DNA from 4 places in the Streptomyces sp. NPDC056128 genome. Region 2 is predicted to be linked to each of the others. Evidence: riboswitches for the same ligand, from Rfam matches in the RefSeq annotation. Region 2 holds a riboswitch; each other region holds the start of a gene.
What was found. A riboswitch is a leader RNA that binds a small molecule or an ion and turns the genes downstream of it on or off. The one in region 2 is predicted to bind cobalamin.

Region 1: another riboswitch for cobalamin. It lies ahead of ACFC1X_RS11950 ((2Fe-2S) ferredoxin domain-containing protein); the one in region 2 lies ahead of ACFC1X_RS39685 (ABC transporter substrate-binding protein).
Region 3: another riboswitch for cobalamin. It lies ahead of ACFC1X_RS35470 (energy-coupling factor ABC transporter permease); the one in region 2 lies ahead of ACFC1X_RS39685 (ABC transporter substrate-binding protein).
Region 4: another riboswitch for cobalamin. It lies ahead of cobN (cobaltochelatase subunit CobN); the one in region 2 lies ahead of ACFC1X_RS39685 (ABC transporter substrate-binding protein).

What each region holds. Positions count from the first base shown of each region.
Region 1 covers NZ_JBHJVQ010000004.1:274,366-279,948, forward strand. Annotated here, with positions in the region: gene ACFC1X_RS11940 (SpoIIE family protein phosphatase) at 1-1,729, shown strand, start outside; gene ACFC1X_RS11945 ((2Fe-2S)-binding protein) at 1,739-2,428, opposite strand; gene ACFC1X_RS11950 ((2Fe-2S) ferredoxin domain-containing protein) at 2,453-2,848, opposite strand; cobalamin riboswitch at 2,911-3,035, opposite strand; cobalamin riboswitch at 3,159-3,338, shown strand; gene ACFC1X_RS11955 (ABC transporter substrate-binding protein) at 3,376-4,401, shown strand; gene ACFC1X_RS11960 (FecCD family ABC transporter permease) at 4,398-5,507, shown strand; gene ACFC1X_RS11965 (ABC transporter ATP-binding protein) at 5,504-5,583, shown strand, end outside.
Region 2 covers NZ_JBHJVQ010000051.1:21,742-27,324, forward strand. Annotated here, with positions in the region: gene ACFC1X_RS39680 (FecCD family ABC transporter permease) at 1-909, opposite strand, end outside; gene ACFC1X_RS39685 (ABC transporter substrate-binding protein) at 990-2,081, opposite strand; cobalamin riboswitch at 2,144-2,330, opposite strand; gene ACFC1X_RS39690 (fasciclin domain-containing protein) at 2,401-3,060, opposite strand; gene ACFC1X_RS39695 (M56 family metallopeptidase) at 3,395-4,327, opposite strand; gene ACFC1X_RS39700 (BlaI/MecI/CopY family transcriptional regulator) at 4,335-4,718, opposite strand; partial or broken gene ACFC1X_RS39705 (TerD family protein) at 4,795-5,285, shown strand; gene ACFC1X_RS39710 (hypothetical protein) at 5,308-5,583, opposite strand, start outside.
Region 3 covers NZ_JBHJVQ010000034.1:23,468-29,050, forward strand. Annotated here, with positions in the region: gene ACFC1X_RS35445 (MFS transporter) at 1-566, shown strand, start outside; partial or broken gene ACFC1X_RS35450 (ABC transporter ATP-binding protein) at 595-720, opposite strand; gene ACFC1X_RS35455 (ATP-binding cassette domain-containing protein) at 791-1,639, opposite strand; gene cbiQ (cobalt ECF transporter T component CbiQ) at 1,636-2,385, opposite strand; gene ACFC1X_RS35465 (energy-coupling factor ABC transporter substrate-binding protein) at 2,386-2,724, opposite strand; gene ACFC1X_RS35470 (energy-coupling factor ABC transporter permease) at 2,721-3,428, opposite strand; cobalamin riboswitch at 3,458-3,644, opposite strand; gene ACFC1X_RS35475 (potassium channel family protein) at 3,721-4,194, opposite strand; partial or broken gene ACFC1X_RS35480 (chloride channel protein) at 4,285-5,556, opposite strand.
Region 4 covers NZ_JBHJVQ010000004.1:262,791-268,373, reverse strand. Annotated here, with positions in the region: gene ACFC1X_RS11910 (cobalt-precorrin-6A reductase) at 1-196, shown strand, start outside; gene ACFC1X_RS11905 (precorrin-2 C(20)-methyltransferase) at 181-1,677, opposite strand; gene ACFC1X_RS11900 (precorrin-8X methylmutase) at 1,674-2,345, opposite strand; gene cobG (precorrin-3B synthase) at 2,342-3,649, opposite strand; cobalamin riboswitch at 3,705-3,854, shown strand; gene cobN (cobaltochelatase subunit CobN) at 3,884-5,583, shown strand, end outside.

The DNA of each region.
Region 1 (5,583 bases), on a different contig from region 2:
GGCCACGCTGCGGGACACCACCGAGCTGTACCTCCAGCGGAGCAGGGCGGAGCGCGCCCACAAGCGGCTGGAGCTCCTCTACGACGCGAGTGCCCGGATCGGCACCACACTGGACGTGGTGCGCACCGCCGAGGAGCTGGCCGAGGCGTCGACGCCCCGCTGCGCGGACTTCGTCACCGTCGAACTGCTGGACGCGGTGCGGCGCGGCGAGGAGCCCGCCCCGGGCGACCTGGTCATGCACCGCGTGGCCCGGCACGGCGTCCGCGACGACGTTCCGCTGATCCCGGTCGGCGAGGCGGTCGTCATTCGGCCCGGTACGCCCGCCACGACGGGCCTCGACACCGGTCACGCGGTGCTCATCGCCGACCTGCGCGCGGAGACCTGCTGGCAGCACCAGGATCCCGTCCGCGCCCCCAGGGTCCTCGAATACGGCATCCACTCACTGATCTCGGTTCCCCTGAGCGCCCGGGGCGTCGCGCTCGGCGTGGCCAACTTCTGGCGCGGTGCGGGCTCCGAGCCGTTCACGCGGGAGGACCTGTCCATCACCGAGGAACTGGCGTCGCGGGCCGCGGTCGCCATCGACAACGCGAGGCGCTTCCACCGCGAGCACACCGTCGCGGTGGCTCTGCAGCGCAGCCTGCTGCCGCACGGGCTGCCGGTGCAGAACGCCCTCGACATCGCCTACCGCTACCTGCCGGCGCAGGCGGGCGTGGGCGGCGACTGGTTCGACGTGATCCCGCTGTCCGGCGCGCGGGTCGCCCTCGTGGTGGGCGACGTGGCCGGTCACGGTCTGCACGCCGCGGCCACCATGGGCCGGCTGCGGACCGCCGTGCAGAATTTCGCCGGTCTCGACATGGCTCCCGACGAACTCCTCGGCCACCTCGACGAACTGGTGGCCGGCCTCGACCGGGACCGCACCGGGACGAGCAGCGGTTCGGACATCGTCGGTGCCACCTGTCTCTACGCCGTGTACGACCCGGTCTCCGGTGACTGCACCATGGCCCGCGCCGGGCACCCGCCGCCGGCCGTCGTCCGCCCGGACGGCAGCGTGGACTTCCCCGAGCTGCCGCCCGGCCCTCCGCTGGGCCTCGGTGGCCTGCCCTTCACGCCGGCCGAGTTCCGGCTCCCCGAGGGCAGTCGGCTCGTCCTGTTCACCAACGGGCTGGTGACGGACCGGGGCCGGGACATCGAGGCGGGCCTCGACCTGCTCCGCAGCCGACTCGCCGACGCGGACCGGACACCGGACGAGACCTGTGCCGCGCTGCTGGACGCGCTGCTCCCCGACCGCCCCGATGACGACATCGTCCTCCTCGTGGCCCGGACCCGGGCCTTCCCCGCCGACCGGGTCGCCGAGTGGCACGTGCCGCGCGACCCGGCGGCCGTCGCCGGCGTCCGGGCCGACGCGACGCGCCAACTCAGCGAGTGGGGCCTGGAGGAGACGGCGTTCACCACCGAGCTGATCCTCAGCGAGCTGGTCACCAACGCCATCCGGCACGCGGCGGAACCGGTGCGCGTCCGGCTGCTGCTCGACCGCAGCCTGATCTGCGAGGTCTCCGACGGCAGCAGCACGGCACCCCACCTGCGCATGGCCGCCACCACCGACGAGGGAGGCCGCGGCCTGTTCCTCGTCGCCCAGTGCGCCCAGCGCTGGGGCACCCGGTACCACGCGCAGGGCAAGGTCATCTGGACCGAACAGTTGCTGAACGCCCTCGGCCCCGACGGCCGGTGACCGCCCCCGCTACCCCGCCAGACAGCAGTCGCCGCACTTCGAGCCGTTCGGCGCGCGGTAGTAGAGGCAGCAACTGCGGCGCCGGAACGTGAGATCCGGTCCGGTGATCTCTCCGGTGCCCACGAGCCGTCCGGTGTTCAGCAGCTCGGTGGTGAGGCCGGTGAGCGGCTCACGCAGCGCGGGGTGGGCCGCCAGCAGGGCGCGGGCTGCCTCGACGAGCGCCGAGGCCGCGTTGCCGTCCAGCAGTCGTGGCGCGACCTTCACGCGGAGCCCTTGGGCCAGCGCCTCCAGGTGGGCCGTCACCTGCTCGTACAGCGCGCGGGCGGGAGACGGACGTGCCCCGCCGCCGCGCAGACCGGCGGGGTACGGCATGCGCAGGGCCGGGCCGTCGTCGGCCCGCTCCAGCCGGCTCAGGTCCAGGACGATGCCGTGCAGGAGTACGCAGGCCAGGGCGGGCGACCAGAGGCGTGCCGCGTGGCCGAGGTGGGCGATGGACACGCCGATCCGCGGTTCGGGCGCGCGGTGGCGGTCCGCGACGGCCTCGGCGAGGTCGGTGAATCCCCGCGCGTAGGAGAGGTGGAGCGGATGCCAGCCCGCGTCCTCGCCGCCGACGCGCAGGACGAAGAAGCCGCCGAGGGCGGCCACGTCGTGCAGGGCGGCGGTGACGTCGGCGGGCGGCGCCTGAACGTTTCCGGACACCGGTTGCTCCTCGTGAGCGCTGAGTCAGGAGGCCGTACCGCGTCGCGGGGGCGTGATGGCGTACAGGTCGAGGATGTCCGGCCGCGGTGCGACGCCGGGGCCGCCGGCGCTGACCCAGTCGGCGATGTCCTCGGTGGCGTCCGGGTCGTTGACCAGTCCCAGCCAGACGGGGCGGGCACCGGCGGCGCGGCCCGCCGCGGAGGGCTGGACGACGATCACGTTGGCCTGTTCGCACACGTCGAGGCAGTCCGACACCCGCACGGGCACCCGGGCCCGCAGACGCGCCGTCTGCGCCGCGTGGTCGACGCCGATGATCTTCGGGGTGCCGCAGCAGCAGTCCCGGCAGACGACGACGCGTGAGGGCGTCGGGTCCGCGGGTACGCCGGGCGTCGCTTCGGCCGGGCCGGCTTGGGCGGGCATACGGCATCGTCCCTCTCCCCGGGGAGATCCGCCCCGGTGGTCCGTCGAGGAGGCGACCGCGTGAGTCTCCTGGCTCTCGGGTCGTCGCTCGCCCCACCCCTTCCCACCCGGTGCGGGCAGTGGTCGTGTGGGGGCTCGCTCGCCGATCACAGTGGCGGGACCGCGCCGGAATCGCACCGGCTTCCTCGGGCCGCCGTCGCCCAATTGCTCCGGGCATCCTCGCATCCCGTCGCCGGAGCTGTCAGCGGGCCCCGCCCCGTGGACGGGCACCGCGTGCCCGCTGAACACCCGCGCTTTGCGCCCGGCTCAAAGGAACGTAATATCGCCAGGTCATAGCCGCGACGGGAGACAGGAAGCCGGTGCGAATCCGGCACGGTCCCGCCACTGTGACCGGGCATCACGCCCTCGACCTGCCCCGCGCCCACCGGGCGGGCAGCCGGGGGCCGTCGGCCCGGGAGTCAGGACACTGGCCTGTCGCGGGCCCGATCCGAGGAGCGCGGACTCCCCAGGAGGCTTACGTGTCAGCCCTGTTCTCCCCTGCCCGACGCCGCCGGAGCCTGCGCGGCACGGCCGCGGCGCTCGCCCTGTCGGCGGCCCTGGCGACCGCCGGGTGCGGCTCGTCCGACGGGGCCGGTGACGCCGGCAAGGACGATTCGGCATCGGCGTCGTCCCTCGCCGGTTTCCCCGTCACCATCGACAACTGCGGTGTGAAGACGACCTACGAGAAGCCGCCGTCCCGCGTGGTCACCATCCATCAGCACCCCGCGGAGCTGATGCTCGCGCTCGGTCTGAAGGACCGCATGGTCGGCACCGCCTTCCCCGACTCGGCCGTCCTGCCGGAGCTGAAGAAGGACTACGAGGCGATTCCCGAACTCGCCGAGCGGGAACCGTCGTTCGAGAAGATCCTCGACGCCGAGCCCGACCTCGTCTACGGCGGCTATGGCAGCGCCTTCGCCGAGAACGAGGGCCGCTCCCGCAAGGCGTTCGCCGACGCGGGCATCGACACTTACCTCAACCGCGAATACTGCGGCAAGAGGCGGGTGACGATGGAGGACACCTACGCCGAGATCCGTACCGTCGCGAGCGTCTTCGGCGTCCCCGACCGCGCCGACAAGCTGATCGCCGACCTGAAGAGCCGCGTGGCCAAGGCGTCCGCCGCCGTGAAGGGCGAACCGGAGGTGCCGGTCTTCGTCTACGACAGCGGCGACAAGAGCGCCTTCACCGCGGGCGGCAAGGGCCTGGGCACCGACCTGATCCGGCTGGCCGGCGGCAAGAACGTCTTCGGCGACCTCGACGAGGTGTTCGGCGACGTCTCCTGGGAACAGGTCGTCGAGCGCAGGCCCGAGGTCATCGCGATCTACGACTACGCCGGAGCCGGCAGCGTCGAGCAGAAGAAGAAGTTCCTGCTCTCCCAGCCGGCCCTCGCCGACGTCCCCGCCGTCAAGAACAAGCGGTTCGTCGTCCTGCCGCTGACCGCGACCTTGGTCGGCATCCGGTCGGCGTACGCCGTCGGTGACCTCGCCCGCGGACTGCACCCCGAGAGCTTCCGGTGACGGGCACCGCCACCAAGGCGGTAGCAGAACAGGATCCGTCGGCCGCCCGGTCGCGCCGGGCGGGGCGTACGACGATGGCGGGGACGTCGCTCGCGCTGGCGGCCCTGCTGGTGGCCTCCGTGACGGCCGGGCTGGCCATCGGCTCGGTCCAGGTGCCGCCCGGCCAGGTCTGGGGGATCGTGACGCACGCCCTGGGCGCCGACTTCACCCAACCGGACTGGTCCCGCGCGCGGGAGACCATCGTCCTCGACGTACGGGCGCCGCGCGTCCTGCTGGGAGCGGTGACCGGAGCGGGTCTCGCGGTGGTCGGCACCGCCCTCCAGGCGCTGGTCCGCAACCCGCTCGCCGAGCCGTACCTGCTCGGCGTCTCCTCCGGCGCCTCCCTCGGCGCGGTCTCGGTCATCGTCTTCGGCGTCGGCTTCCTCGGTCCCCTGTCGCTGTCCGCCGCCGCGTTCGCCGGCGCCCTCGGCGCGCTGGCGATCGTGTACGCCACCGCCCGCACCGGCGGGCGCATCACCTCGACGCGCCTGGTCCTGTCCGGGGTGGCGATCGCGGCGGTGCTCACGGCCGTCCTCGACCTGCTGCTGCTCACCACCGACCGCGGCAACGAGGCCCGGGCGGTGCTCGCCTGGACCCTCGGCGGTCTCGGCGGCGTCAACTGGGAGACCCTGTGGCTGCCGGGACTGGCGGTGCTGCTGGGCATCGGCGTGCTCCTGGTGCAGGCCCGCAACCTCAACCTGCTGCTGGCCGGTGAGGAGGCGGCGACGACGATGGGCCTGGACGTGGCCCGCTTCCGGGCCCGCATGTTCGTGCTGCTGTCCCTGGTCACCGGCGTACTCGTCGCGGCGTCCGGCCCGATCGGCTTCGTCGGCCTGATCCTCCCGCACGTGGTACGGCTGTTCGTCGGCGGCGACCACCGCAGGGTGCTGCCCACGGCCGCGCTCGCCGGAGCGGTCTTCCTGATCTGGGCCGACATCGCCGCACGCACCGTCGCCGCGCCCCAGGAGATCCCGGTCGGCGTGCTCACCGCGCTGTGCGGCGGGCCGTTCTTCCTGTGGCTGATGCGCCGGGACGCCCGGCGCGGTACCGACCGAGGAGGGGCATGAGCGCCGCGACCGACCTGTCCGTCCAGGGCGTCACCCTCACCGCCGGAGCACGCCACCTGGTGCGCGACGTCTCGCT
Region 2 (5,583 bases):
CACCAGGAACACGGCTCCGGCGAGGGCGCAGACCGGCAGGAGGCGGGCGTGCCCGGGACCGGTGAGCGCCCGCACGGCGTGCGGCAGCACCAGTCCGACGAAGCCGATGGCACCGGCCGAGGCGACCAGGGCGGCGGTGAGCAGGGCGGTGGCGCACAGCAGGACCAGCCGGGTACGGGCCACGTGGACGCCGAGGGTGGCCGCGGCGTCCTGACCGAAGGCGAAGGCGTCCAGCGTCCTGCCGTGGCCGAGGCACACGGCGAGGACCAGCACCAGGACCGCCGTGCCGGTCCACACGTCCGTCCAGCCGGCCCCGCCGAGCGAGCCGAGCAGCCAGAAGAGCACCCCGCGGGTGGTCTCGGCGTCGGCCGCGGTCATCACCACGAAGGAGGTGAGCGAGGAGAACAGCTGCATCGCCGCCACGCCCGCGAGAACCACCCGGTCCGGGGTGCCGCCGAGGCTGTGGCTGAGCAGCATCACCAGCGCGAAGGAGCACACCGCGCCGAGGAACGCCCCGCCCGGGACGGACAGCGCGCCGCCGCCCACACCGAGTACGACGACCAGGACGGCGCCGGTCGAGGCGCCGGAGGAGACGCCGAGCACGAAGGGGTCGGCGAGCGGGTTGCGCAGCAGGGACTGGAGGACGGCACCGCACACGGCGAGTCCGGCGCCGCACACCGCGGCGAGCAGGGTCCGGGGCAGTCGCAGGTCCCAGACGATGCCGTCGCGGATGGGGGTGACGTCCGCGGCGGCGGGGCCTCCGCCGAGGTGGGCGACGATCACGGACCACACGTCGGCCACGTCGATGTCCGCCGGTCCGATGGTGACGGCGACGGCCACGGAGGCGCACAGGGCGACGACGCCGGTCAGCGCCCACAGGGGGTAGGCACGGCGGCCGGCCGCGCGTATGCCGGAGGCCGACCGGCCCTCGGACGCGGCCCGGCGCTCGGACGTCGCCCGTTCCTTGGACGTCGCCCGGCTCGCGGACGTCACTTGGTGAGGCCGTACTCGCGCAGCGCGGCCGCCACCTGTTCGACGCCCTCGACGGTGCGGATGGTGGGGTTCATGGCCTGCCCGCTGAGCAGGACGTACCGCTTTTCGCGGACGGCGGTCATGTTCCGGGTGACGGGGTCGGACTCCAGGAACTCGATCTTCTTCGCGGCGGTCTCTGCCGTCTGCGACTTGCGGGTGAGGTCGCCGAGGACGAGGACGTCGGGGTCGCGGTCGGCGACGGTCTCCCAGCCGACCTGCGGCCATTCGTCGTGGGTGTCGTCCATGGCGTTCTTCGCCCCGACCGCGCGGGTCATTACGCCGGGGGCGCCGCAGCAGCCGGCCATGTAGGGCGAGGTGGAGTTGGCGAACCAGTACATGAGGGTGACGTCGGAGGCGTCGATGCCGGACGTCGCCTTCTTCACGCGGGACTTCAGGTCGGCGACCAGCTTCTCGCCGCGCTCCTCGACGTCGAAGACCCGGGCCAGGTCGCGGACCTCGCGGTAGACGGTGTCCATGGTGAAGGGCTCGCTGCGGACGCCGTCGCCGTCGCCGCTGTTGTCCTTGCCGACGCAGTCGGACGGGGAGAGGTAGGCCGGCACGCCGAGTTCGGTGAACTGCTCGGGGGTGGCCACTCCCCCGGTGCCGAGGGTGGAGGTGAAGGAGGCGGCGACGAAGTCGGGTTCGGCGTCCAGGACCGTCTCGAAGGACGGCATGTCGTCGGCGAGCTGGGGCACGCCCGCGTTCGCCTTCTCCAGCCCCTTCATCACCGGGTCGGTCCAGGTGGCGGTGCCCGCCATGCGGTCGGCCAGGCCGAGGGAGAGCAGGATCTCGGTGGTCCCCTGGTTGAGGGAGACCGCGCGCTGCGGAGGCGCGGCGACCTCGACCTCGCGGCCGCAGTCACGGACGGTGCGCGGGTAGCCGGCCGCCGGATCCGGCCCGGCGGAGTCGTCGCCGGTGTCCGTCCCGGAACCGCAGCCGGCGGCTAGCAGGGCGCCGGCCAGGAGCGGGACCAGGCCGCGGACGGCGCGGCGGGAGGCGGGGAGGCGTCGGAGGCCGACGGGGCGCGCTGCGCGCGAGGAGGCGGGCAAGGAGGATCCTCTGGCGTCGAGGGCTCGTACGCGAAGCCCGTTCGTACGGTGCGTCCCGCGCCGTACGCGGCGCGGGTGCCAGCAGGTCTTCGGACTCGGGATCGACCGGACGGAACGCCTTCCCGGGCGGCCTCCGCCGCCCAGTGGCCCGTGTCCCGCCCGTCACCCTCACCGCTGCGCGTCAGCTCCGGATTCGCACCGGATTCCCTGACCCACCAGGTGGGTTCGACTGGCTTCCGCAAGCTACCACAGGGTCCTCGCGCCACCGGGGGGCGGGCGGCTGCCTCACCCGCCCCCGGCGCCGACGCGCCCGACCGCGTCAGCTCTTGGGCATCAGGACGCTGTCGATGATGTAGACGTTGGCGTTGGCGGTCTTGACGTTGCCGCAGACCACGTTGGCGGAGTCGTTGACCTTGTAGGCCTCGTCCGAGCCGGAGGTGGTGAGCTTGGACTTCTGCAGGGTGTCGAAGGAGCCGTTCTCCAGGTCCTTGGGGGCGAGCTTCTGGCCCACGACGTGGTAGGTCAGGATGTCGGTGAGCATCGCCTTGTCGTTGAGGACCTTGTCCAGGTCGGCCTTCGGGATCTTGGCGAAGGCGTCGTTGGTCGGCGCGAACACCGTGATGTTCTCGGCGTTGTTGAGGGTGTCGACCAGACCGGCCTTCTTGACCGCGGACACCAGCGTGGACAGGGCCGGGTTGTTCGAGGCAGCGGTGGCGACCGGGTCCTTCGCCATGCCGTCGAACGAACCGGCGCCCTCCTTCGGCACGGTGGAGCAGGCCGGGCCGAACGGCTCGTCGGCGCCGGACATGCCGCCCGAGGTGTCCTCGGACTTGTCGTCGGTGGCCGCGGGGGCTGAGGACTCGGCCTGCGCGGAGTCCGAGGAGCCGCTGTCACTGTCGTCGGAGCAGGCGGCCAGCGACAGGGGCAGGACGGCGGCCGCGACGATGGCGACGGCGGAACGACGGATACGGGCGTTCATGGATATCTCCCTGCAAATCGGCAGCACTGAGGCAGCGCTGATGTAGTGATGTGGAGCGTGGTGCGCGTCGAGGTGGAGCGGTGGTCCGCTCGGTGAGCTGTCCGCCCGGTGGGCGGTTCCTATCCGCGTGGGGGCCGAGCCGCCCTGCGTATCGCAGGCAGCGAGCGCAGGCGGGCGGTCCGCTGTCGGTGTGGTCTCGGTTCTTCCCTCACACGGGGAATCCGGAGCCGGGCGGGTTCCGGATTGGCCGATCACCCGATCGAGTGGGGAAGTTTCTCGGGCACCTCTGTGAACAGGGGCTTTCCCCGGAAGATGCCGTCAACATGACGGAGCATCAGAGCGGGGTGGCGGCCCGCAGGATGAGGAACATGGTGACGGCGGAGTTCGCCGACGACATCGCGGACACGGCCGTTCCGGCGGCCGCGGCCCACGCGGCCAGTCCCACCGAGGTGAACAGCGAGGGCCAGGTGCGGACGGCGGGCGCGGGACCCAGCAGGGCCGCCACCCGGCGCGGCACGGGGCCGGGCGCCGCGAGGCCGGCCAGGGTCGCGACCGGGGTGCCCCGGGAGACGAGGGCCGCCTTGCCGATCGCGGTGGCCACGGCGCGACGGTCGCCGACCGCCTTCGCGGCCGCCTCGTCGGCCCAGCGTTCGGCCGTGTAGGAGACGGCGGTGCGCAGGGGGCGCAGGAACGGGTTGGCCAGCGCGGCGAGCCGGACGGCCAGCAGGAAGCGGTGGTGGCGGGCGGCGAGGTGGGCCCGCTCGTGGGCGAACAGCGCGCGCCGCTCGGCCGGTTCGAGGCAGTCGAGCAGCGCGGTGGTGACCACCACCCGGTCCCGGCGTCCGCCGGGCAGCGCGTACGCGTAGGGCACGTCGTCCGGCAGTACGGCCACGCCGGTGCCCCGCAGTCCGGCGAGGGCGCGGTGGGCCCGGCGGCGTACCCGGCCGTGCCGCCACAGTGCTCGGGCCGAGACCAGGAGTACGGCGCACAGCGCGGGAATCGCCGCCTTGCCGACGACCTCGTCGTAGGGCACCGCCGCCCGCACCTCGGGGTCCGACCAGCCGTCGGGCAGCGGGTTGCCGGGCAGTTGCGCGGTGCCGACCACCATCACCAGCGCCAGGCACACGGTGCTGCACAGCGCCATGACGGCGGCGACGGCGGTGAGCAGCCTGGTCGCGGTGCGCGGGTGCAGGCGCTGCTCGGCCAGCCGGGCGACGGGCCATGCCGTCAGCGGCAGGACCAGGGGCAGGAAGACGAAGACTCCCATGCCGGTGTCAGCCGTCCTCGGCGCCGTGCGTGTGTCCGAGCAGGTCGCGCAGCAGCCGCTCGTCGTCCGGGTCGAGGCCGGTGACGAAGCTGGCCAGCACCGCCTCCCGGTCGCTCTCGGCGTCCAGGACCTTGCGCATCCTGCGCGCGGCAAGACCGGCCTGGTCCGCGGGTGTCCAGGCGAAGGACCGGCCCGCCCGCTCGCGGCTGACGGCGCCCTTCTCCAGCAGCCGGGTCAGGATCGTGATCACCGTGGTGTAGGCGAGGTCGCCGCCCAGGCGCTCCTGCACCCAGCCGGCCGTCGCGGGGCCCTCCGCCTCGCGCAGCGCCGTCAGCACCAGGGCCTCCAGCTCGCCCTGGCCCCGCCGCCGCGACCGCCGGTGATCCGTCACGGGCCGCCTCCTTCCGCCGCTGTGCGCTCTGTGCGACGGCCATCGTATAGAAGCCCAGTTTCCACAGTTTCGTAGACTGAACGGTGGGCGCGCAGTCGGCACGACGAAGGAGACCGCCGTGCTGGTCGGTCTGGGCTGGGACGGGCGCACCACGACCGGCACCGACTACGACCTCGACGCCTCGGCGCTGCTCCTGGACGCCGCCGGCAAGGTGCTCCCGGACGGGCACTTCGTCTTCTACAACAACCTCACCAGCCCGGACGGCTCGGTCGAGCACACCGGCGACAACCTGACCGGTGAGGATCGTCTTCCCGGTCTCCATCCACGACGCGGAGAACCGCGGCCAGAGCTTCGGCCAGGTCCGCAACGCCTTCATCCGGGTCGTCAACCAGGCGGGCAGCCAGGAGATCGCCCGCTTACGACCTGTCCGAGGACGCGTCGACCGAGACCGCCATGGTCTTCGGCGAGCTGTACCGGCACGGCGCCGAGTGGAAGTTCCGTGCGGTCGGGCAGGGTTACGCCTCCGGCCTCGCGGGCATCGCCGCGGACTTCGGCGTCAACATCTGACCCGCCCCCGGTTCCGGCCCGGTCACCGGTCCGTGGCGCAGCAGCCGCCCGCCCCACCGGGGGCCGGCGCGGTGTCGAGGCGGCAGAAGCAGGACGCCTCGACCGGTACGTCCGCGAGGGCGGCGGCGAGCCTCAGCTGCTGCGCCACGATCCGCGCCTCCCCCGCCCGGTCCAGCCGCACCAGGCACTCGTGGAGTCCGTGCAGCGCCCAGACGTTACCCGGGTGCTGGAGGGCGCGGGGCAGGGTGTCGTCGAGGCCCAGGTCGGCCCGGTAGACCGCCTCGGCCTCGGCGACCCG
Region 3 (5,583 bases), on a different contig from region 2:
TCCTGCTGGTCCTGATCGACCAGGGCTCCACCTACGCCGACTTCCTCGCCCCGATGCTGCTGCTCGGCCTCGCGATCGGCCTCAGCGTCTCCCCGGCCACCGACACCATCATGGGCAGCTTCCCGGAGAACGAACTGGGCGTCGGCGGCGGCGCCAACGACACCGCGCTGGAACTCGGCGGCTCGCTCGGCATCGCCGTCCTCGGCTCCCTCCTCGGCACCGCCTACCGCGACGAACTGGCGAGCCTGGTGGGCGACCGCCTCCCGGCCGCCGCGCTGGACACCGCCCAGGACTCCGTGGGCGGCGGACTGGCCGTCGCCCAGCGGCTCGCCACCGACCCGGCCGCCGGGCCCGAGCAGGCGCAGGCCCTCACCGACGCCGTCGACCGGGCCTTCGCCCACGGCGTCTCGACGACCAGCCTCGTCGGCGGCATCATCATGGCCGCCGGCACCCTGATCGTCCTCGCCGTCCTCCCGGGCCGCCGCCGCGGCGGCGCCGAGGACCGTCCCGAGGGCGAGCCGACGGCGGCCACCCCCGAACCGGAGCACAGCGACTCCACGCGCTGACCCCGGGCCGCCCCGGCCGGCGCACGCGTCAGTCGGCCAGGGCGGCCAGCTCCTCCGGAGTGCGCGGTCCGGTCGCCGACTCCGGCAGCAGGCCCCGCGCCCGCAGCAGTCCGGCCGCCGCGACGCCCCAGGGCAGCCGCAGCCCGGCCTGCCGCGGCAGCTCCGTGCGGGCCGGCGTCGGGGGCGTGGGGCTGGTGCGCACGCCGTCCGGGCCGGCGCGCGCGTCAGTCGGTCAGGGCGGCCAGTTCCTCCGGGGTGCGCGGTCCGGTCGCCGACTCCGGCAGCAGGCCCCGCGCCCGCAGCAGTCCGGCCGCCGCGACGCCCCAGGGCAGCCGCAGCCCCGCCTGCCGCAGCAGATCCGTGCGGGCCAGCGTCGCGGCCGTCGGGCCGGTGCGCACGCCGTCCGGGGTGAGCAGCGCTGCGTCGTCCGACCAGCGCAGGGCGAGGTCGACGTCATGCGTGGCCATCACCACCGTGGTGCCGCCCGCGCGGAGCCGGTCCAGCGTGGCGAGCAGCCGCTCCTGGCCGTCCGGATCGAGCCCGGCGGTCGGCTCGTCCAGGATCAGCACCCGGGGCCGCATCGCGACCGCCCCCGCGATCGCCGTCCGCTTGCGCTGCCCGTACGACAGCAGATGGGTCGGCCGGTCGGCCAGCGCCCCGATGTCCAGCGCGGCGAGCGCCTCGTCGACCCGGGACCTGACCTCCGCGTCCGGCAGGCCCAGGTTCAACGGCCCGAAGGACACGTCCTGCCCCACCGAGGCCGCGAAGAGCTGGTCGTCCGGATCCTGCACCACCAACTGCACCGTGGTCCGCAGCCGGGTCAGCCCCTTGCGGTCGTACGCCACCGGCTCCCCGTCGAGCGTCAACGTCCCCGCACGCGGCCGGAGTCCGCCGCTCAGCAGCCGCATCAGGGTGGTCTTGCCGCTGCCGTTGCGGCCGAGGAGCGCCAGCGCCCGCCCCTCGCGCACCGAGAAGTCCAGCCCGGCCAGCACGTCCGGCCCCTCCTCGTAGGCGAAGGCCGCACCCCGCAGGGCGACCAGCGCCTCCGCCGTCGCCTCGCTCGTCCCAGTCACGACAACGGCCCTTCCAGTACGAGGGTGAGGGCGGCCAGCGCCGCAAGGAGCGCGCCGCTCGCCGCCGTGAAGGCCACCGAGACGCGGGCCTCGGGCACCAGGACCCGCAGGGTGCCGTCGTAACCGCGGCCCGCCAGCCCGGACTGGAGCCGCGCCGCCCGGTCGAAGGCCCGTACGAACGCCGTGGCGCCGAGCCCGCCCAGCGAACGCCAGGTCGCGGCCCGGGTGGTGTGCCCCAGCCGCGCGGCCTGCGCCTCCCGGATGCGGCGCACCGAGTCCAGCAGCAGGAAACTCATCCGGTACGTCACCAGCGCCACGTCCACGACCGGCGCGGGCACCCCCGCCCGCACCAGCCGGGGCAGCAGGTCCGACATCGGCGTGGTGAACGCGAACAGCAGCACCCCGAGCGAGGCCGCCGAGGTCCGCAGCAGCAGCTCACCGGCGCGCACCGGCCCGCCCTGCGCCACCGTCAGGAACCCGCCGGGGCCCCCGACCTGGACCAGCAGCGGCAGCGCCCCCGTCACGCAGAAGCCCAACGGCACCCGGTACGCCCGCCACAGCCGCCGTCCGGGCACCCCCGCCGGGCCGAGCAGCACCGCCAGCGCCGTCACCAGCACCAGCGCCGCGCCCGGCCAGGGCGGCAGCGAGATCGCGAGCACGGTCAGACCCAGCCCGAGCACGGCCTTGTCCACGGGATGGCGGCGGCGCCACCGACTGCTGTGGGCCGCCGCGTCGATCGGCAGCACTCAGTCCCCTTCGGGAGCGTCCCGCAGTGCCGTCGCCGCCCGCTCCTCGCCCTGCCGCCGGCCCCGGCGCACACCGAAGTAGTACGCCAGCACGCCCGCGCCGAGCGCGGCCTGCACCGCGAACAGCGCCGACTCGATCTCGCCGGACGGCGGTTCGTACAGCGGCGAGAACCACGGCTCGTAGTCCGGCTCGATCTCCGTGATCGCCGTCTCCGCCTCCGCGTCCGCGCCGGCGAACGGCTCCTCCTTGTGGTCGCCGAGCCCCAGCACCAGCGGCAGCACCGCGAGCGCGGCCACGGCGAGCAGCAGCAGGGCGTTGATCTTCGCGTTGCGGGTCATCGGGCCACCGCCTCCTGCTCGTCGGACGTGGTCTTGCCCGACCGGGTGAGCAGCACGCCCAGCCGGGTCAGTTCACCCTTGCTGGACTGCACCAGCAGCCGCATCACGATCACCGTGAGCAGGCCCTCGCTGACCGCGAGCGGGATCTGCGTGACGGCGAAGATGGACCCGAACTTGCCGAGCGCCCCGGCGAATCCGCTGCTCGGGTCCGGGAAGGCCAGCGCCAGCTGCACGCTGGTCACGCAGTAGGTGGACAGGTCGGCGACGAACGCGCCGAAGAACACGGCGACCATCAGCGGCACGTCGTAGCGGCGCAGCAGCCGGTAGACGCCGTACCCGGCCCAGGGACCGACGATCGCCATCGAGAAGACGTTGGCGCCCAGCGTGGTCAGCCCGCCGTGGGCGAGCAGCAGCGCCTGGAAGAGCAGGGTGATGGTGCCCAGGACCGCCATGATCGGCGGCCGGAAGAGGATGGCGCCCAGACCGGTGCCGGTCGGATGGGAGCAGCTTCCGGTGACGGAGGGCAGTTTCAGGGCCGACAGGACGAACGTGAAGGCACCGGAGGCGCCGAGGAGCAGCGTGCTCTCCGGGTGCTCCCTGACCTCACGGGTGAGTGACCGGACTCCGTGGACGACGAACGGCGCGGACGCGACACCCCAGGCGATCGCGTGCGCCGGTGGCAGAAAGCCCTCGGCTATGTGCATGGCTCAGCAGACCCTCTCCAGCACCTCGTGGATGGACGACGCGCCCTGGCCGGTCTCCTGGCTGACGGGTACCGCAGTCCGGGCAACGCCTTCCCGGGTCACGAGGACCCAGTGGCTGCCCACGAGGGGCCGGAGCCGGACTTCCCGATTCACAGTGGCGAGGGCCGCACCGGCATCACACCGGATTTCCCGTTCACCAAGGCGTGGCGACAGTAGTGCTCCCACGGGGGTGGTGACAAGCGGGCCTCCTGTCGCGCGGACCCGGCGGACAGGGCTCGGGGCTGCGGAAACGTCAGCCGGACCGGTCCCGTTCGGTGCGCCGGACCACCATGGCGCGCGCCCGCGTGCTGAGCGCGGTCGCGGCGGCGGTGAGGAAGACGAAGCTGTAGGCGATCTGGAGCAGGGTCACGATCCGGGCGGACTGCCCGCTCGGCGTGATGTCCCCGTACCCGACCGTGGCGAGCGTGACCACCGTGAAGTAGAGCGCGTCGACGCGGGTGTGCAGGCCGGTGAACTCGCCCGGCTGCTTGGCGAGGGCGTAGTACGTGGCCGAGAAGATGTGCACGGACAGGATGATCAGCAGGGTGATGACCACACCGGGCTTGGTCTCGGGGCGGTCCACGAGGACGTGGTGGATCTGCCGGAGCAGCAGCGCGGCCACGACGGCCAGCAGCAGGGAGCACAGCACCCAGCTCAGCACGGGCCGGTGCGGCCCCAGATGGTCGAGGGGGAGCAGGAAGTAGGCCACGACCACCGCCACCGCCACGCAGACGCGTACGACCCAGGGCCGGGCGGTGTGCCAGGCGGTACGGGTCGGTACGGTCCGGCGCTCCGTCACCCGGTCGTTCCCGTCGTCGGGGGGGTGGGCCGCTTCCGGTTCCGTCCGGCGCACCACCTGGGAGACGACGAAGGAGACCACCGACGCGGTGACGATCAGCGGCATCTGGTCGTACGCGTCCCCGCCCATCAGCAGCACCGCCAGGACCGCGCTGGACAGCGGCAGCCCCGTCACCGCGGCCGCCGCGGCGGAGATGCCGAGGGCGAGCGCCGGGGTCGCGCCGAAGCCGGGCAGCCCGGAGCAGGCCATGGCGGTGGCCGTGCCCAGCAGCACCGCCGGGAAGATCGGGCCGCCGCGCAGACTGCCCAGCGCGATGCCCCAGGCCAGCCCCTTGCACGCGACCAGGGCGATCAGCGCGCCCACCGGCCAGGCGTGCGGGTGGGCGGCGAGCTGGGCGAGGGTGGCCTGGCCGGACAGCGCGGCCTCGGCCGGAGAGCGGCCGGTGATCAGCGCGTACGCGGCGACGCAGACACCGACGGCCGTGGCGCAGACGACGGTGCGGACGGCCGTGTGCCGCCGGGTCCAGGAGACGGTGCGGTGCCCCAGCTCGCGGGCCAGCGTGATCAGCACGGCGATCAGCGCCGCCGTGGGGATGCCCCAGAGGAAGTCACCGGCGTCCGGGTTGGCGGCCGGTGGCACGTCGTGCAGGGCGAGCGCGCCGATCTTCAGCCCGGTCCACTGCCCGAAACCGGTGAAGACCAGGGCGCCGGTGGCGCTGGCCAGCAGACAGGGCAGCAGCAGGACGACCAACTGCGCCCCGGCCAGCCCCGCGCCCTCGATGAGCAGCACGGCCGCGGCCACCGGACCGCCGAGGATCGTGGAGATCGCGGCGGTGGAACCGGCCGTGGCGAGGATCGCGCCGGCCCGCTGGTCGCCGCCCGCGCCCGCCCGCCGCACCGCGAGCAGCGCGAGCCCGCTGCCGACGGCCATGAGCGGGGCCTCGGGACCCAGCACCACACCGAGCGGCAGGGTGGCCAGCGCGGCCAGGACCGCGCCGGGCAGCGCCCGGGGACCGACGGGCGGCCCGCCCAGACCGTTCACCGGCAGATGGCCGCCGCCGCCGGGCATCCGGGTCACGATCGGCGCCAGGACCAGCCCGGCCAGCACCAGCGCGGGCAGCGGCCACCACCAGGGCGGGGTGTCGTACCCGGCCGCCTCGGGCAGCGAGGTCCACACCCAGTGCTGCAACTGGTGCTGGAGGCCGACGAAGAAGAAGCAGGCCAGCGCGATCGGCACGCCCAGCAGCACGCACAGCAGCAACAGCCGCCGGTAGCCGGGGCTGAGCAGCATGTGCCGCAGCGACTGCTCGGCCCGGCC
Region 4 (5,583 bases), on a different contig from region 2:
CAAGGACAGCGGGGGAGAGGCCACCGCGCCGAAGCTGGCGGCCGCCCGTGAGGCCGGGGTGCCGGTGGTCGTGGTGCGCAGGCCGCCGGTGCCCGGGGGCGTGCCGGTCGTGAGCGGGCCCCGGGAGGCGGCGCGGTGGGTCCGGGAGGCACACGCGAGGCGTCGGCCGCCGGGCGCCCCTCACGTCTCCGGGTAGCGGCGGGGCGTCCACACGACCTCTTCGCCGTCGCCGCGCCGCACCACCCGGGTCTGGGACGAGCCGACCAGCAGGATCGTGCGCATGTCGACCTCGGCCGGATCCAGGTCCGCCAGCCGCACGATCCGCACCCGCTCGCCGGAACCGCCCACGTCCCGGGCGACCACGACGGGCGTGTCCGGCGCCCGGTGCTCGAGGAGCAGCTCGCGGGCCTTGCCGACCTGCCAGGTCCGGCTGCCGGAACCCGGGTTGTACAGCGCCAGCACCAGGTCGGCGCCGGCCGCGGCCCGCAGCCGCTCGGCGATGACCTCCCACGGCTTGAGCCGGTCGGACAGCGAGAGGGCGGCGTAGTCGTGCCCGAGCGGCGCCCCCGCGCGGGCGGCGGCCGCGTTGGCGGCGGTCACCCCGGGCAGCACCCGCACCGGAACGTCCGCGTGCTCCTCGGCCGAGGCGGCCTCCAGCACGGCCGTGGCCATGGCGAAGACCCCGGGGTCGCCGCCGGAGACGACCGCGACCCGGCGCCCCCGCCGGGCGAGCCCCAGCGCGAACTCCGCGCGCTCGGCCTCCACCTTGTTGTCCGATCCGTGGCGCCGCTGACCGGCCCGGACCGGGACACGGTCCAGGTAGGTGGTGTAGCCGACCAGGTCGTCGGCGGCGGCGAGCGCGCCCCGCGTCTCGGGCGTCAGCCACAACGGCCCGGCCGGCCCCGTCCCGACGACCACGACCTCCCCGACGGCACCCGGCTCCGGCACCGGCGGCTCGGCGTCCACCTGGCTCGGCAGCACCGCCACCGAGAAGTAGGGCACCGACTCGGCCTCCACGTCGGCCAGCTCCGCGAGGCGCTCTCCCGCCATCGTGGCCCGCTCGACATACCGCGCCCCGGCGAGCCGTCCCGACCCCTCCAGCGCGCGGCGCACCTTGGCGAAGGTACGGCCCAGCTTCATCACCACGGCCGAATCCGTCGCGGCGAGCCGGGCCGTCAGCTCCTCCTCGGGCAGCGTGCCCGGCAGGATGGTCAGCACCTCCTCGCCCTCGACGAGCGGCGTGCCCAGCCGGGCCGCGGCGGCGGACACGGACGTCACACCGGGGATCACCTCGGTGTCGTACCGGTCGGCGAGCCGCTTGTGCATGTGCATGTAGGAGCCGTAGAAGAGCGGGTCGCCCTCCGCGAGGACGGCGACCGTGCGGCCCGCGTCGAGGTGGGCGGCGAGCCGCGCCGACGCCTCGGCGTAGAAGTCGTCCATGGCGCCCTGGTAGCCGCCCGGGTGGTCGGTGGTCTCGACGGTGAGCGGGTAGACCAGCCGTTCCTCGACGTGGACGGCGCGCAGGTGCCGCTCCGCGATGGAGCGGGCGATGGACCGTCCGTGCCGGGCGCTGTGATACGCGATCACGTCCGCCTCGGCGATGGCCTCGACCGCGCGCACGGTCATCAGGGACGGGTCGCCGGGACCGAGCCCGACCCCGTACAGCTTGCCGCTCATTCTTCCTCGCTCGCGATCGCGTTGAGTGCGGCGGCGGCGATGGCGCTGCCTCCGCGACGGCCCCGGACGACCAGGTGCTCCAGGCCCGAGGGGTGGGCGGCCAGGGCGTCCTTGGACTCGGCGGCGCCGATGAAGCCGACGGGCACGCCGATGACGGCCGCGGGCCTCGGTGCCCCCTCCTCGATCATCTCCAGGAGCCGGAAGAGGGCGGTGGGCGCGTTGCCGACGGCGACCACGGAGCCCTCCAGGCGGTCGCGCCACAGCTCCAGCGCGGCGGCGCTGCGCGTGGTGCCCAGCTCCGCCGCCAGCCCCGGGACGGCCGGGTCGGAGAGGGTGCACAGCACCTCGTTGTCCGCGGGCAGCCGCTTGCGGGTCACACCGCTGGCCACCATCTGCACGTCGCAGAGGATCGGCGCACCGGCCAGCAGGGCCTCGCGGGCGCGGGCCACCACCGTGGGCGTGTGGCCGATGTCGCGCACGAGGTCGACCATGCCGCAGGCGTGGATCATCCGGACGGCGACCCGGCTGACGTCGGCGGGCAGCCCCGTGAGGTCCGCCTCCGCCCGGATCGTGGCGAAGGACTGGCGGTAGATGGCCGCTCCGTCCTTCTCGTATGCGTGCGTGGTCACGGTGCTCTTCCCGCTGCTCTCGGTCGTCGTACGGCTCATGGGGTGATCGCCGCCAGTGCGGTGGCGAGATCGGAGGGGTCCGTCAGGACCGTGGTGCGTGTCGGTCCGCCAGGCGGGCCGACGGTGAGGCGGTAGCCCCCCTCCGGGACGGCGACCAGGTCGATCCGCTCGCCCCGCGGGTGGCCGCAACGGCGTTCGCAGCCGGACCAGTACAGGGGGAGCGGGGACCTGCCCGCGGCGGACAGGCTGTCGGCCGCGTCGGCCCGCACGTCGGCGTGGGACTTCCCGCACCCCGGGCGGCCGATGCAGGCGCCGACGCGCGGCCAGGGGGAGGCGGCGTCGGTGACGAGACCGGCGGCGGAGAGGAGGGCGAGGGCGTCGGCGGTGTCCGTCGCGCCCAGGCCCCCGACGGGGACGACGACGCCGCGCCACGGCGTCAACCGCAGTTCGGCGTCCCGCGTCAGGGCGGCGACGCGCGTCAGCTCCCGCCACTGCGGGCCGGTGAGACGGCCCAGCGGTACGTGCACGCACAGGGCGTCCCCGACGAGCCCGGGAGGAGGCCCGTCCGTGCGGGTGGTGTGCGTCCGCTCCTTGACGTGGGCGACTCCCGCCTCGGAGAGACGGCGGTCCACCGCCCGCGTCAGGACACGCGCCGGTACGGCGAGTTCGTCCACCCGCCACACCCGCGCCCCGGACTCGCGCGCGACGTCGAGGAAGGCCTCGGCCGCCAGCAGCGCCGCCCGGGACGCCTCGCCCGCGGCCACCCGCCAGGCGTCGTCCACCGAGCCCAGCGCGACCAGCGCGTCGTCGTCGCCGACCGCCCGCACGGTGACGTCGGCGCCGAGCCCGGTCACGTCCCCGCGCCCGTCGTCGAGCGCGAACAGGAACCGGCCCGACAGCTCCCGCGCCCGCTCACTCGCGCACAACGCGGCGTCCAGGGCCGACAGCCAGGGCCGTACGTCCCGGAGACCGCGCCCGTCGAGGCCGGACAGCGGTGAGGCGACGATGTTGCGCACCCGTTCGTGCCCCGGCGAGGGCAGCAGCCCGGCCGCGTCCAGCAGCCCGGCGAGCTCCCCGCCGCAGCCGTCGCGCAGCCCCCGCAGCTGCACGTTGCCCCGGGACGTCAGATGAAGGTCCCCGTCGCCCAGCCGCCGGGCCGCGTCCGCCAGCGCCTCGGCCTGTTCCACGCCCAGGACCCCGCCGGGTATCCGTACGCGGGCGAGGGCACCGTCGTCGGCGGCGTGCAGCCGCAGCGTCCCCGGGCAGGCGTCACCACGGTCCCGTGAGACCGCTGTGGCCTGGGAGGATATGGAAGGGAGCGCCGAGGACATGGCGGCGAGCATACCGACCATCACACCGGTGGCACCCCCCGCCCTTCTCGGCGGGACCCTTACTATGCTCCTGGGTGGATCATCCGGTCCGCCCGCCGCCAGACGGCGACAGGGGAGGAAGCCCGGTGTGAATCCGGCGCGGTCCCGCCACTGTGAGTCCGGCCACCCTGAGGGGCCGGACGAGTCAGAAACTCCCGCCGTCTCTCACCGCCCGGGGCGCGGACCCCGAGGAAGGGCAGACGCCGCATGCCGCATTCGTCCGGGGAGCGTGCCTCGCACCCCAGCATCCTGCTCCTGTCGACGTCCGACACCGACCTGCTGAGCGCCCGCGCCGCCACCGGCCCGGTCACCTACCGGTTCGCCAACCCCGCCCGCCTCCCGCTCGACGACCTGCCCGCCCTGCTCGACGGCGTCGGACTGGTCGTCGTACGCCTCCTCGGCGGCCTGCGTGCCTGGCGCGAGGGTCTCGACCTGCTCCTCGCCGACGGCCGCCCCGTCGTGGTGCTCAGTGGCGAACAGGCCCCGGACGCCCAGCTGATGGAGGCCTCCACCGTCCCCGTCGGCCTCGCCGCGGAGGCCCACGCCTATCTCGCCCACGGCGGCCCCGCCAACCTGGAGCAGCTCGCCCGCTTCCTCTCCGACACCGTGCTGCTCACCGGCCACGGTTTCGACCCGCCGACGCCCGCCCCCACCTGGGGCCCGCTGGAGCGCGCGCCGCGCCCGGACGCGGACGGCCCGACCGTGGCCGTGCTCTACTACCGCGCCCACCACATGAGCGGCAACACGGACTTCGTGCACGCCCTGTGCGACGCGGTCGAGGACGGCGGCGGACGGCCGCTGCCCCGTTACGTGGCCTCGCTGCGCGCCCCCGAGCCCGAACTCATCGAGGACCTGCGGGCGGCCGACGTGATCGTCACCACCGTCCTCGCGGCCGGCGGCACCAAGCCCGCCGAGGCGTCCGCCGGCGGCGACGACGAGTCCTGGGACGCCGGCGCCCTCACCACCCTCGACGTCCCCATCCTCCAGGCCCTGTGCCTGACCGGCTCCCGCGCCGACTGGGAGAGCAACGACGAGGGCGTCTCCCCGCTGGACGCCGCCAGCCAGATAGCCGTCCCCGAGTTCGACGGCCGCCTGATCACCGTGCCGTTCTCCTTCAAGGAGATCGACGCGGACGGCCTCCCCGCCTACGTCGCCGACCCCGAGCGCGCCGCCCGCGTCGCCGGCATCGCCGTACGCCACGCCCGCCTGCGGCACATCCCGGCCGCCGACAAACGCCTCGCCCTGGTCCTCTCCGCCTACCCGACCAAGCACTCCCGCATCGGCAACGCCGTCGGCCTGGACACCCCCGCCAGCGCGGTGGCCCTGCTGCGCCGACTGCGCGAGGAGGGCTACGACTTCGGCGCCGGCACCGACGCCGAGGTCCCGGGCCTCGCCTCGGGCGACGGCGACGAACTGATCCGCGCGCTCATCGAGGCCGGCGGCCACGACCAGGACTGGCTCACCGAGGAACAGCTCGCCCGCAACCCGGTGCGCATCCCGGCCGCCGACTACAAGCGCTGGTACGCGACCCTGCCCGGCGAGCTGCGCACGGCCGTCGAGGAACACTGGGGCCCGGCACCGGGCGAGATGTTCGTCGACCGCAGCCGCAACCCGGAGGGCGACATCGTGCTCGCCGCCCTGCGCCGCGGCAACCTGCTGATCCTCATCCAGCCGCCGCGCGGCTTCGGCGAGAACCCCATCGCCATCTACCACGACCCCGACCTGCCGCCCTCCCACCACTACCTCGCCGCCTACCGCTGGATCGCCGCGCGGGCCGAGGACGGCGGCTTCGGCGCCGACGCGATGATCCACCTGGGCAAGCACGGCAACCTGGAGTGGCTGCCCGGCAAGAACGCCGGCCTGTCCGCCGCCTGCGGCCCCGACGCCGCCCTCGGCGACCTGCCCCT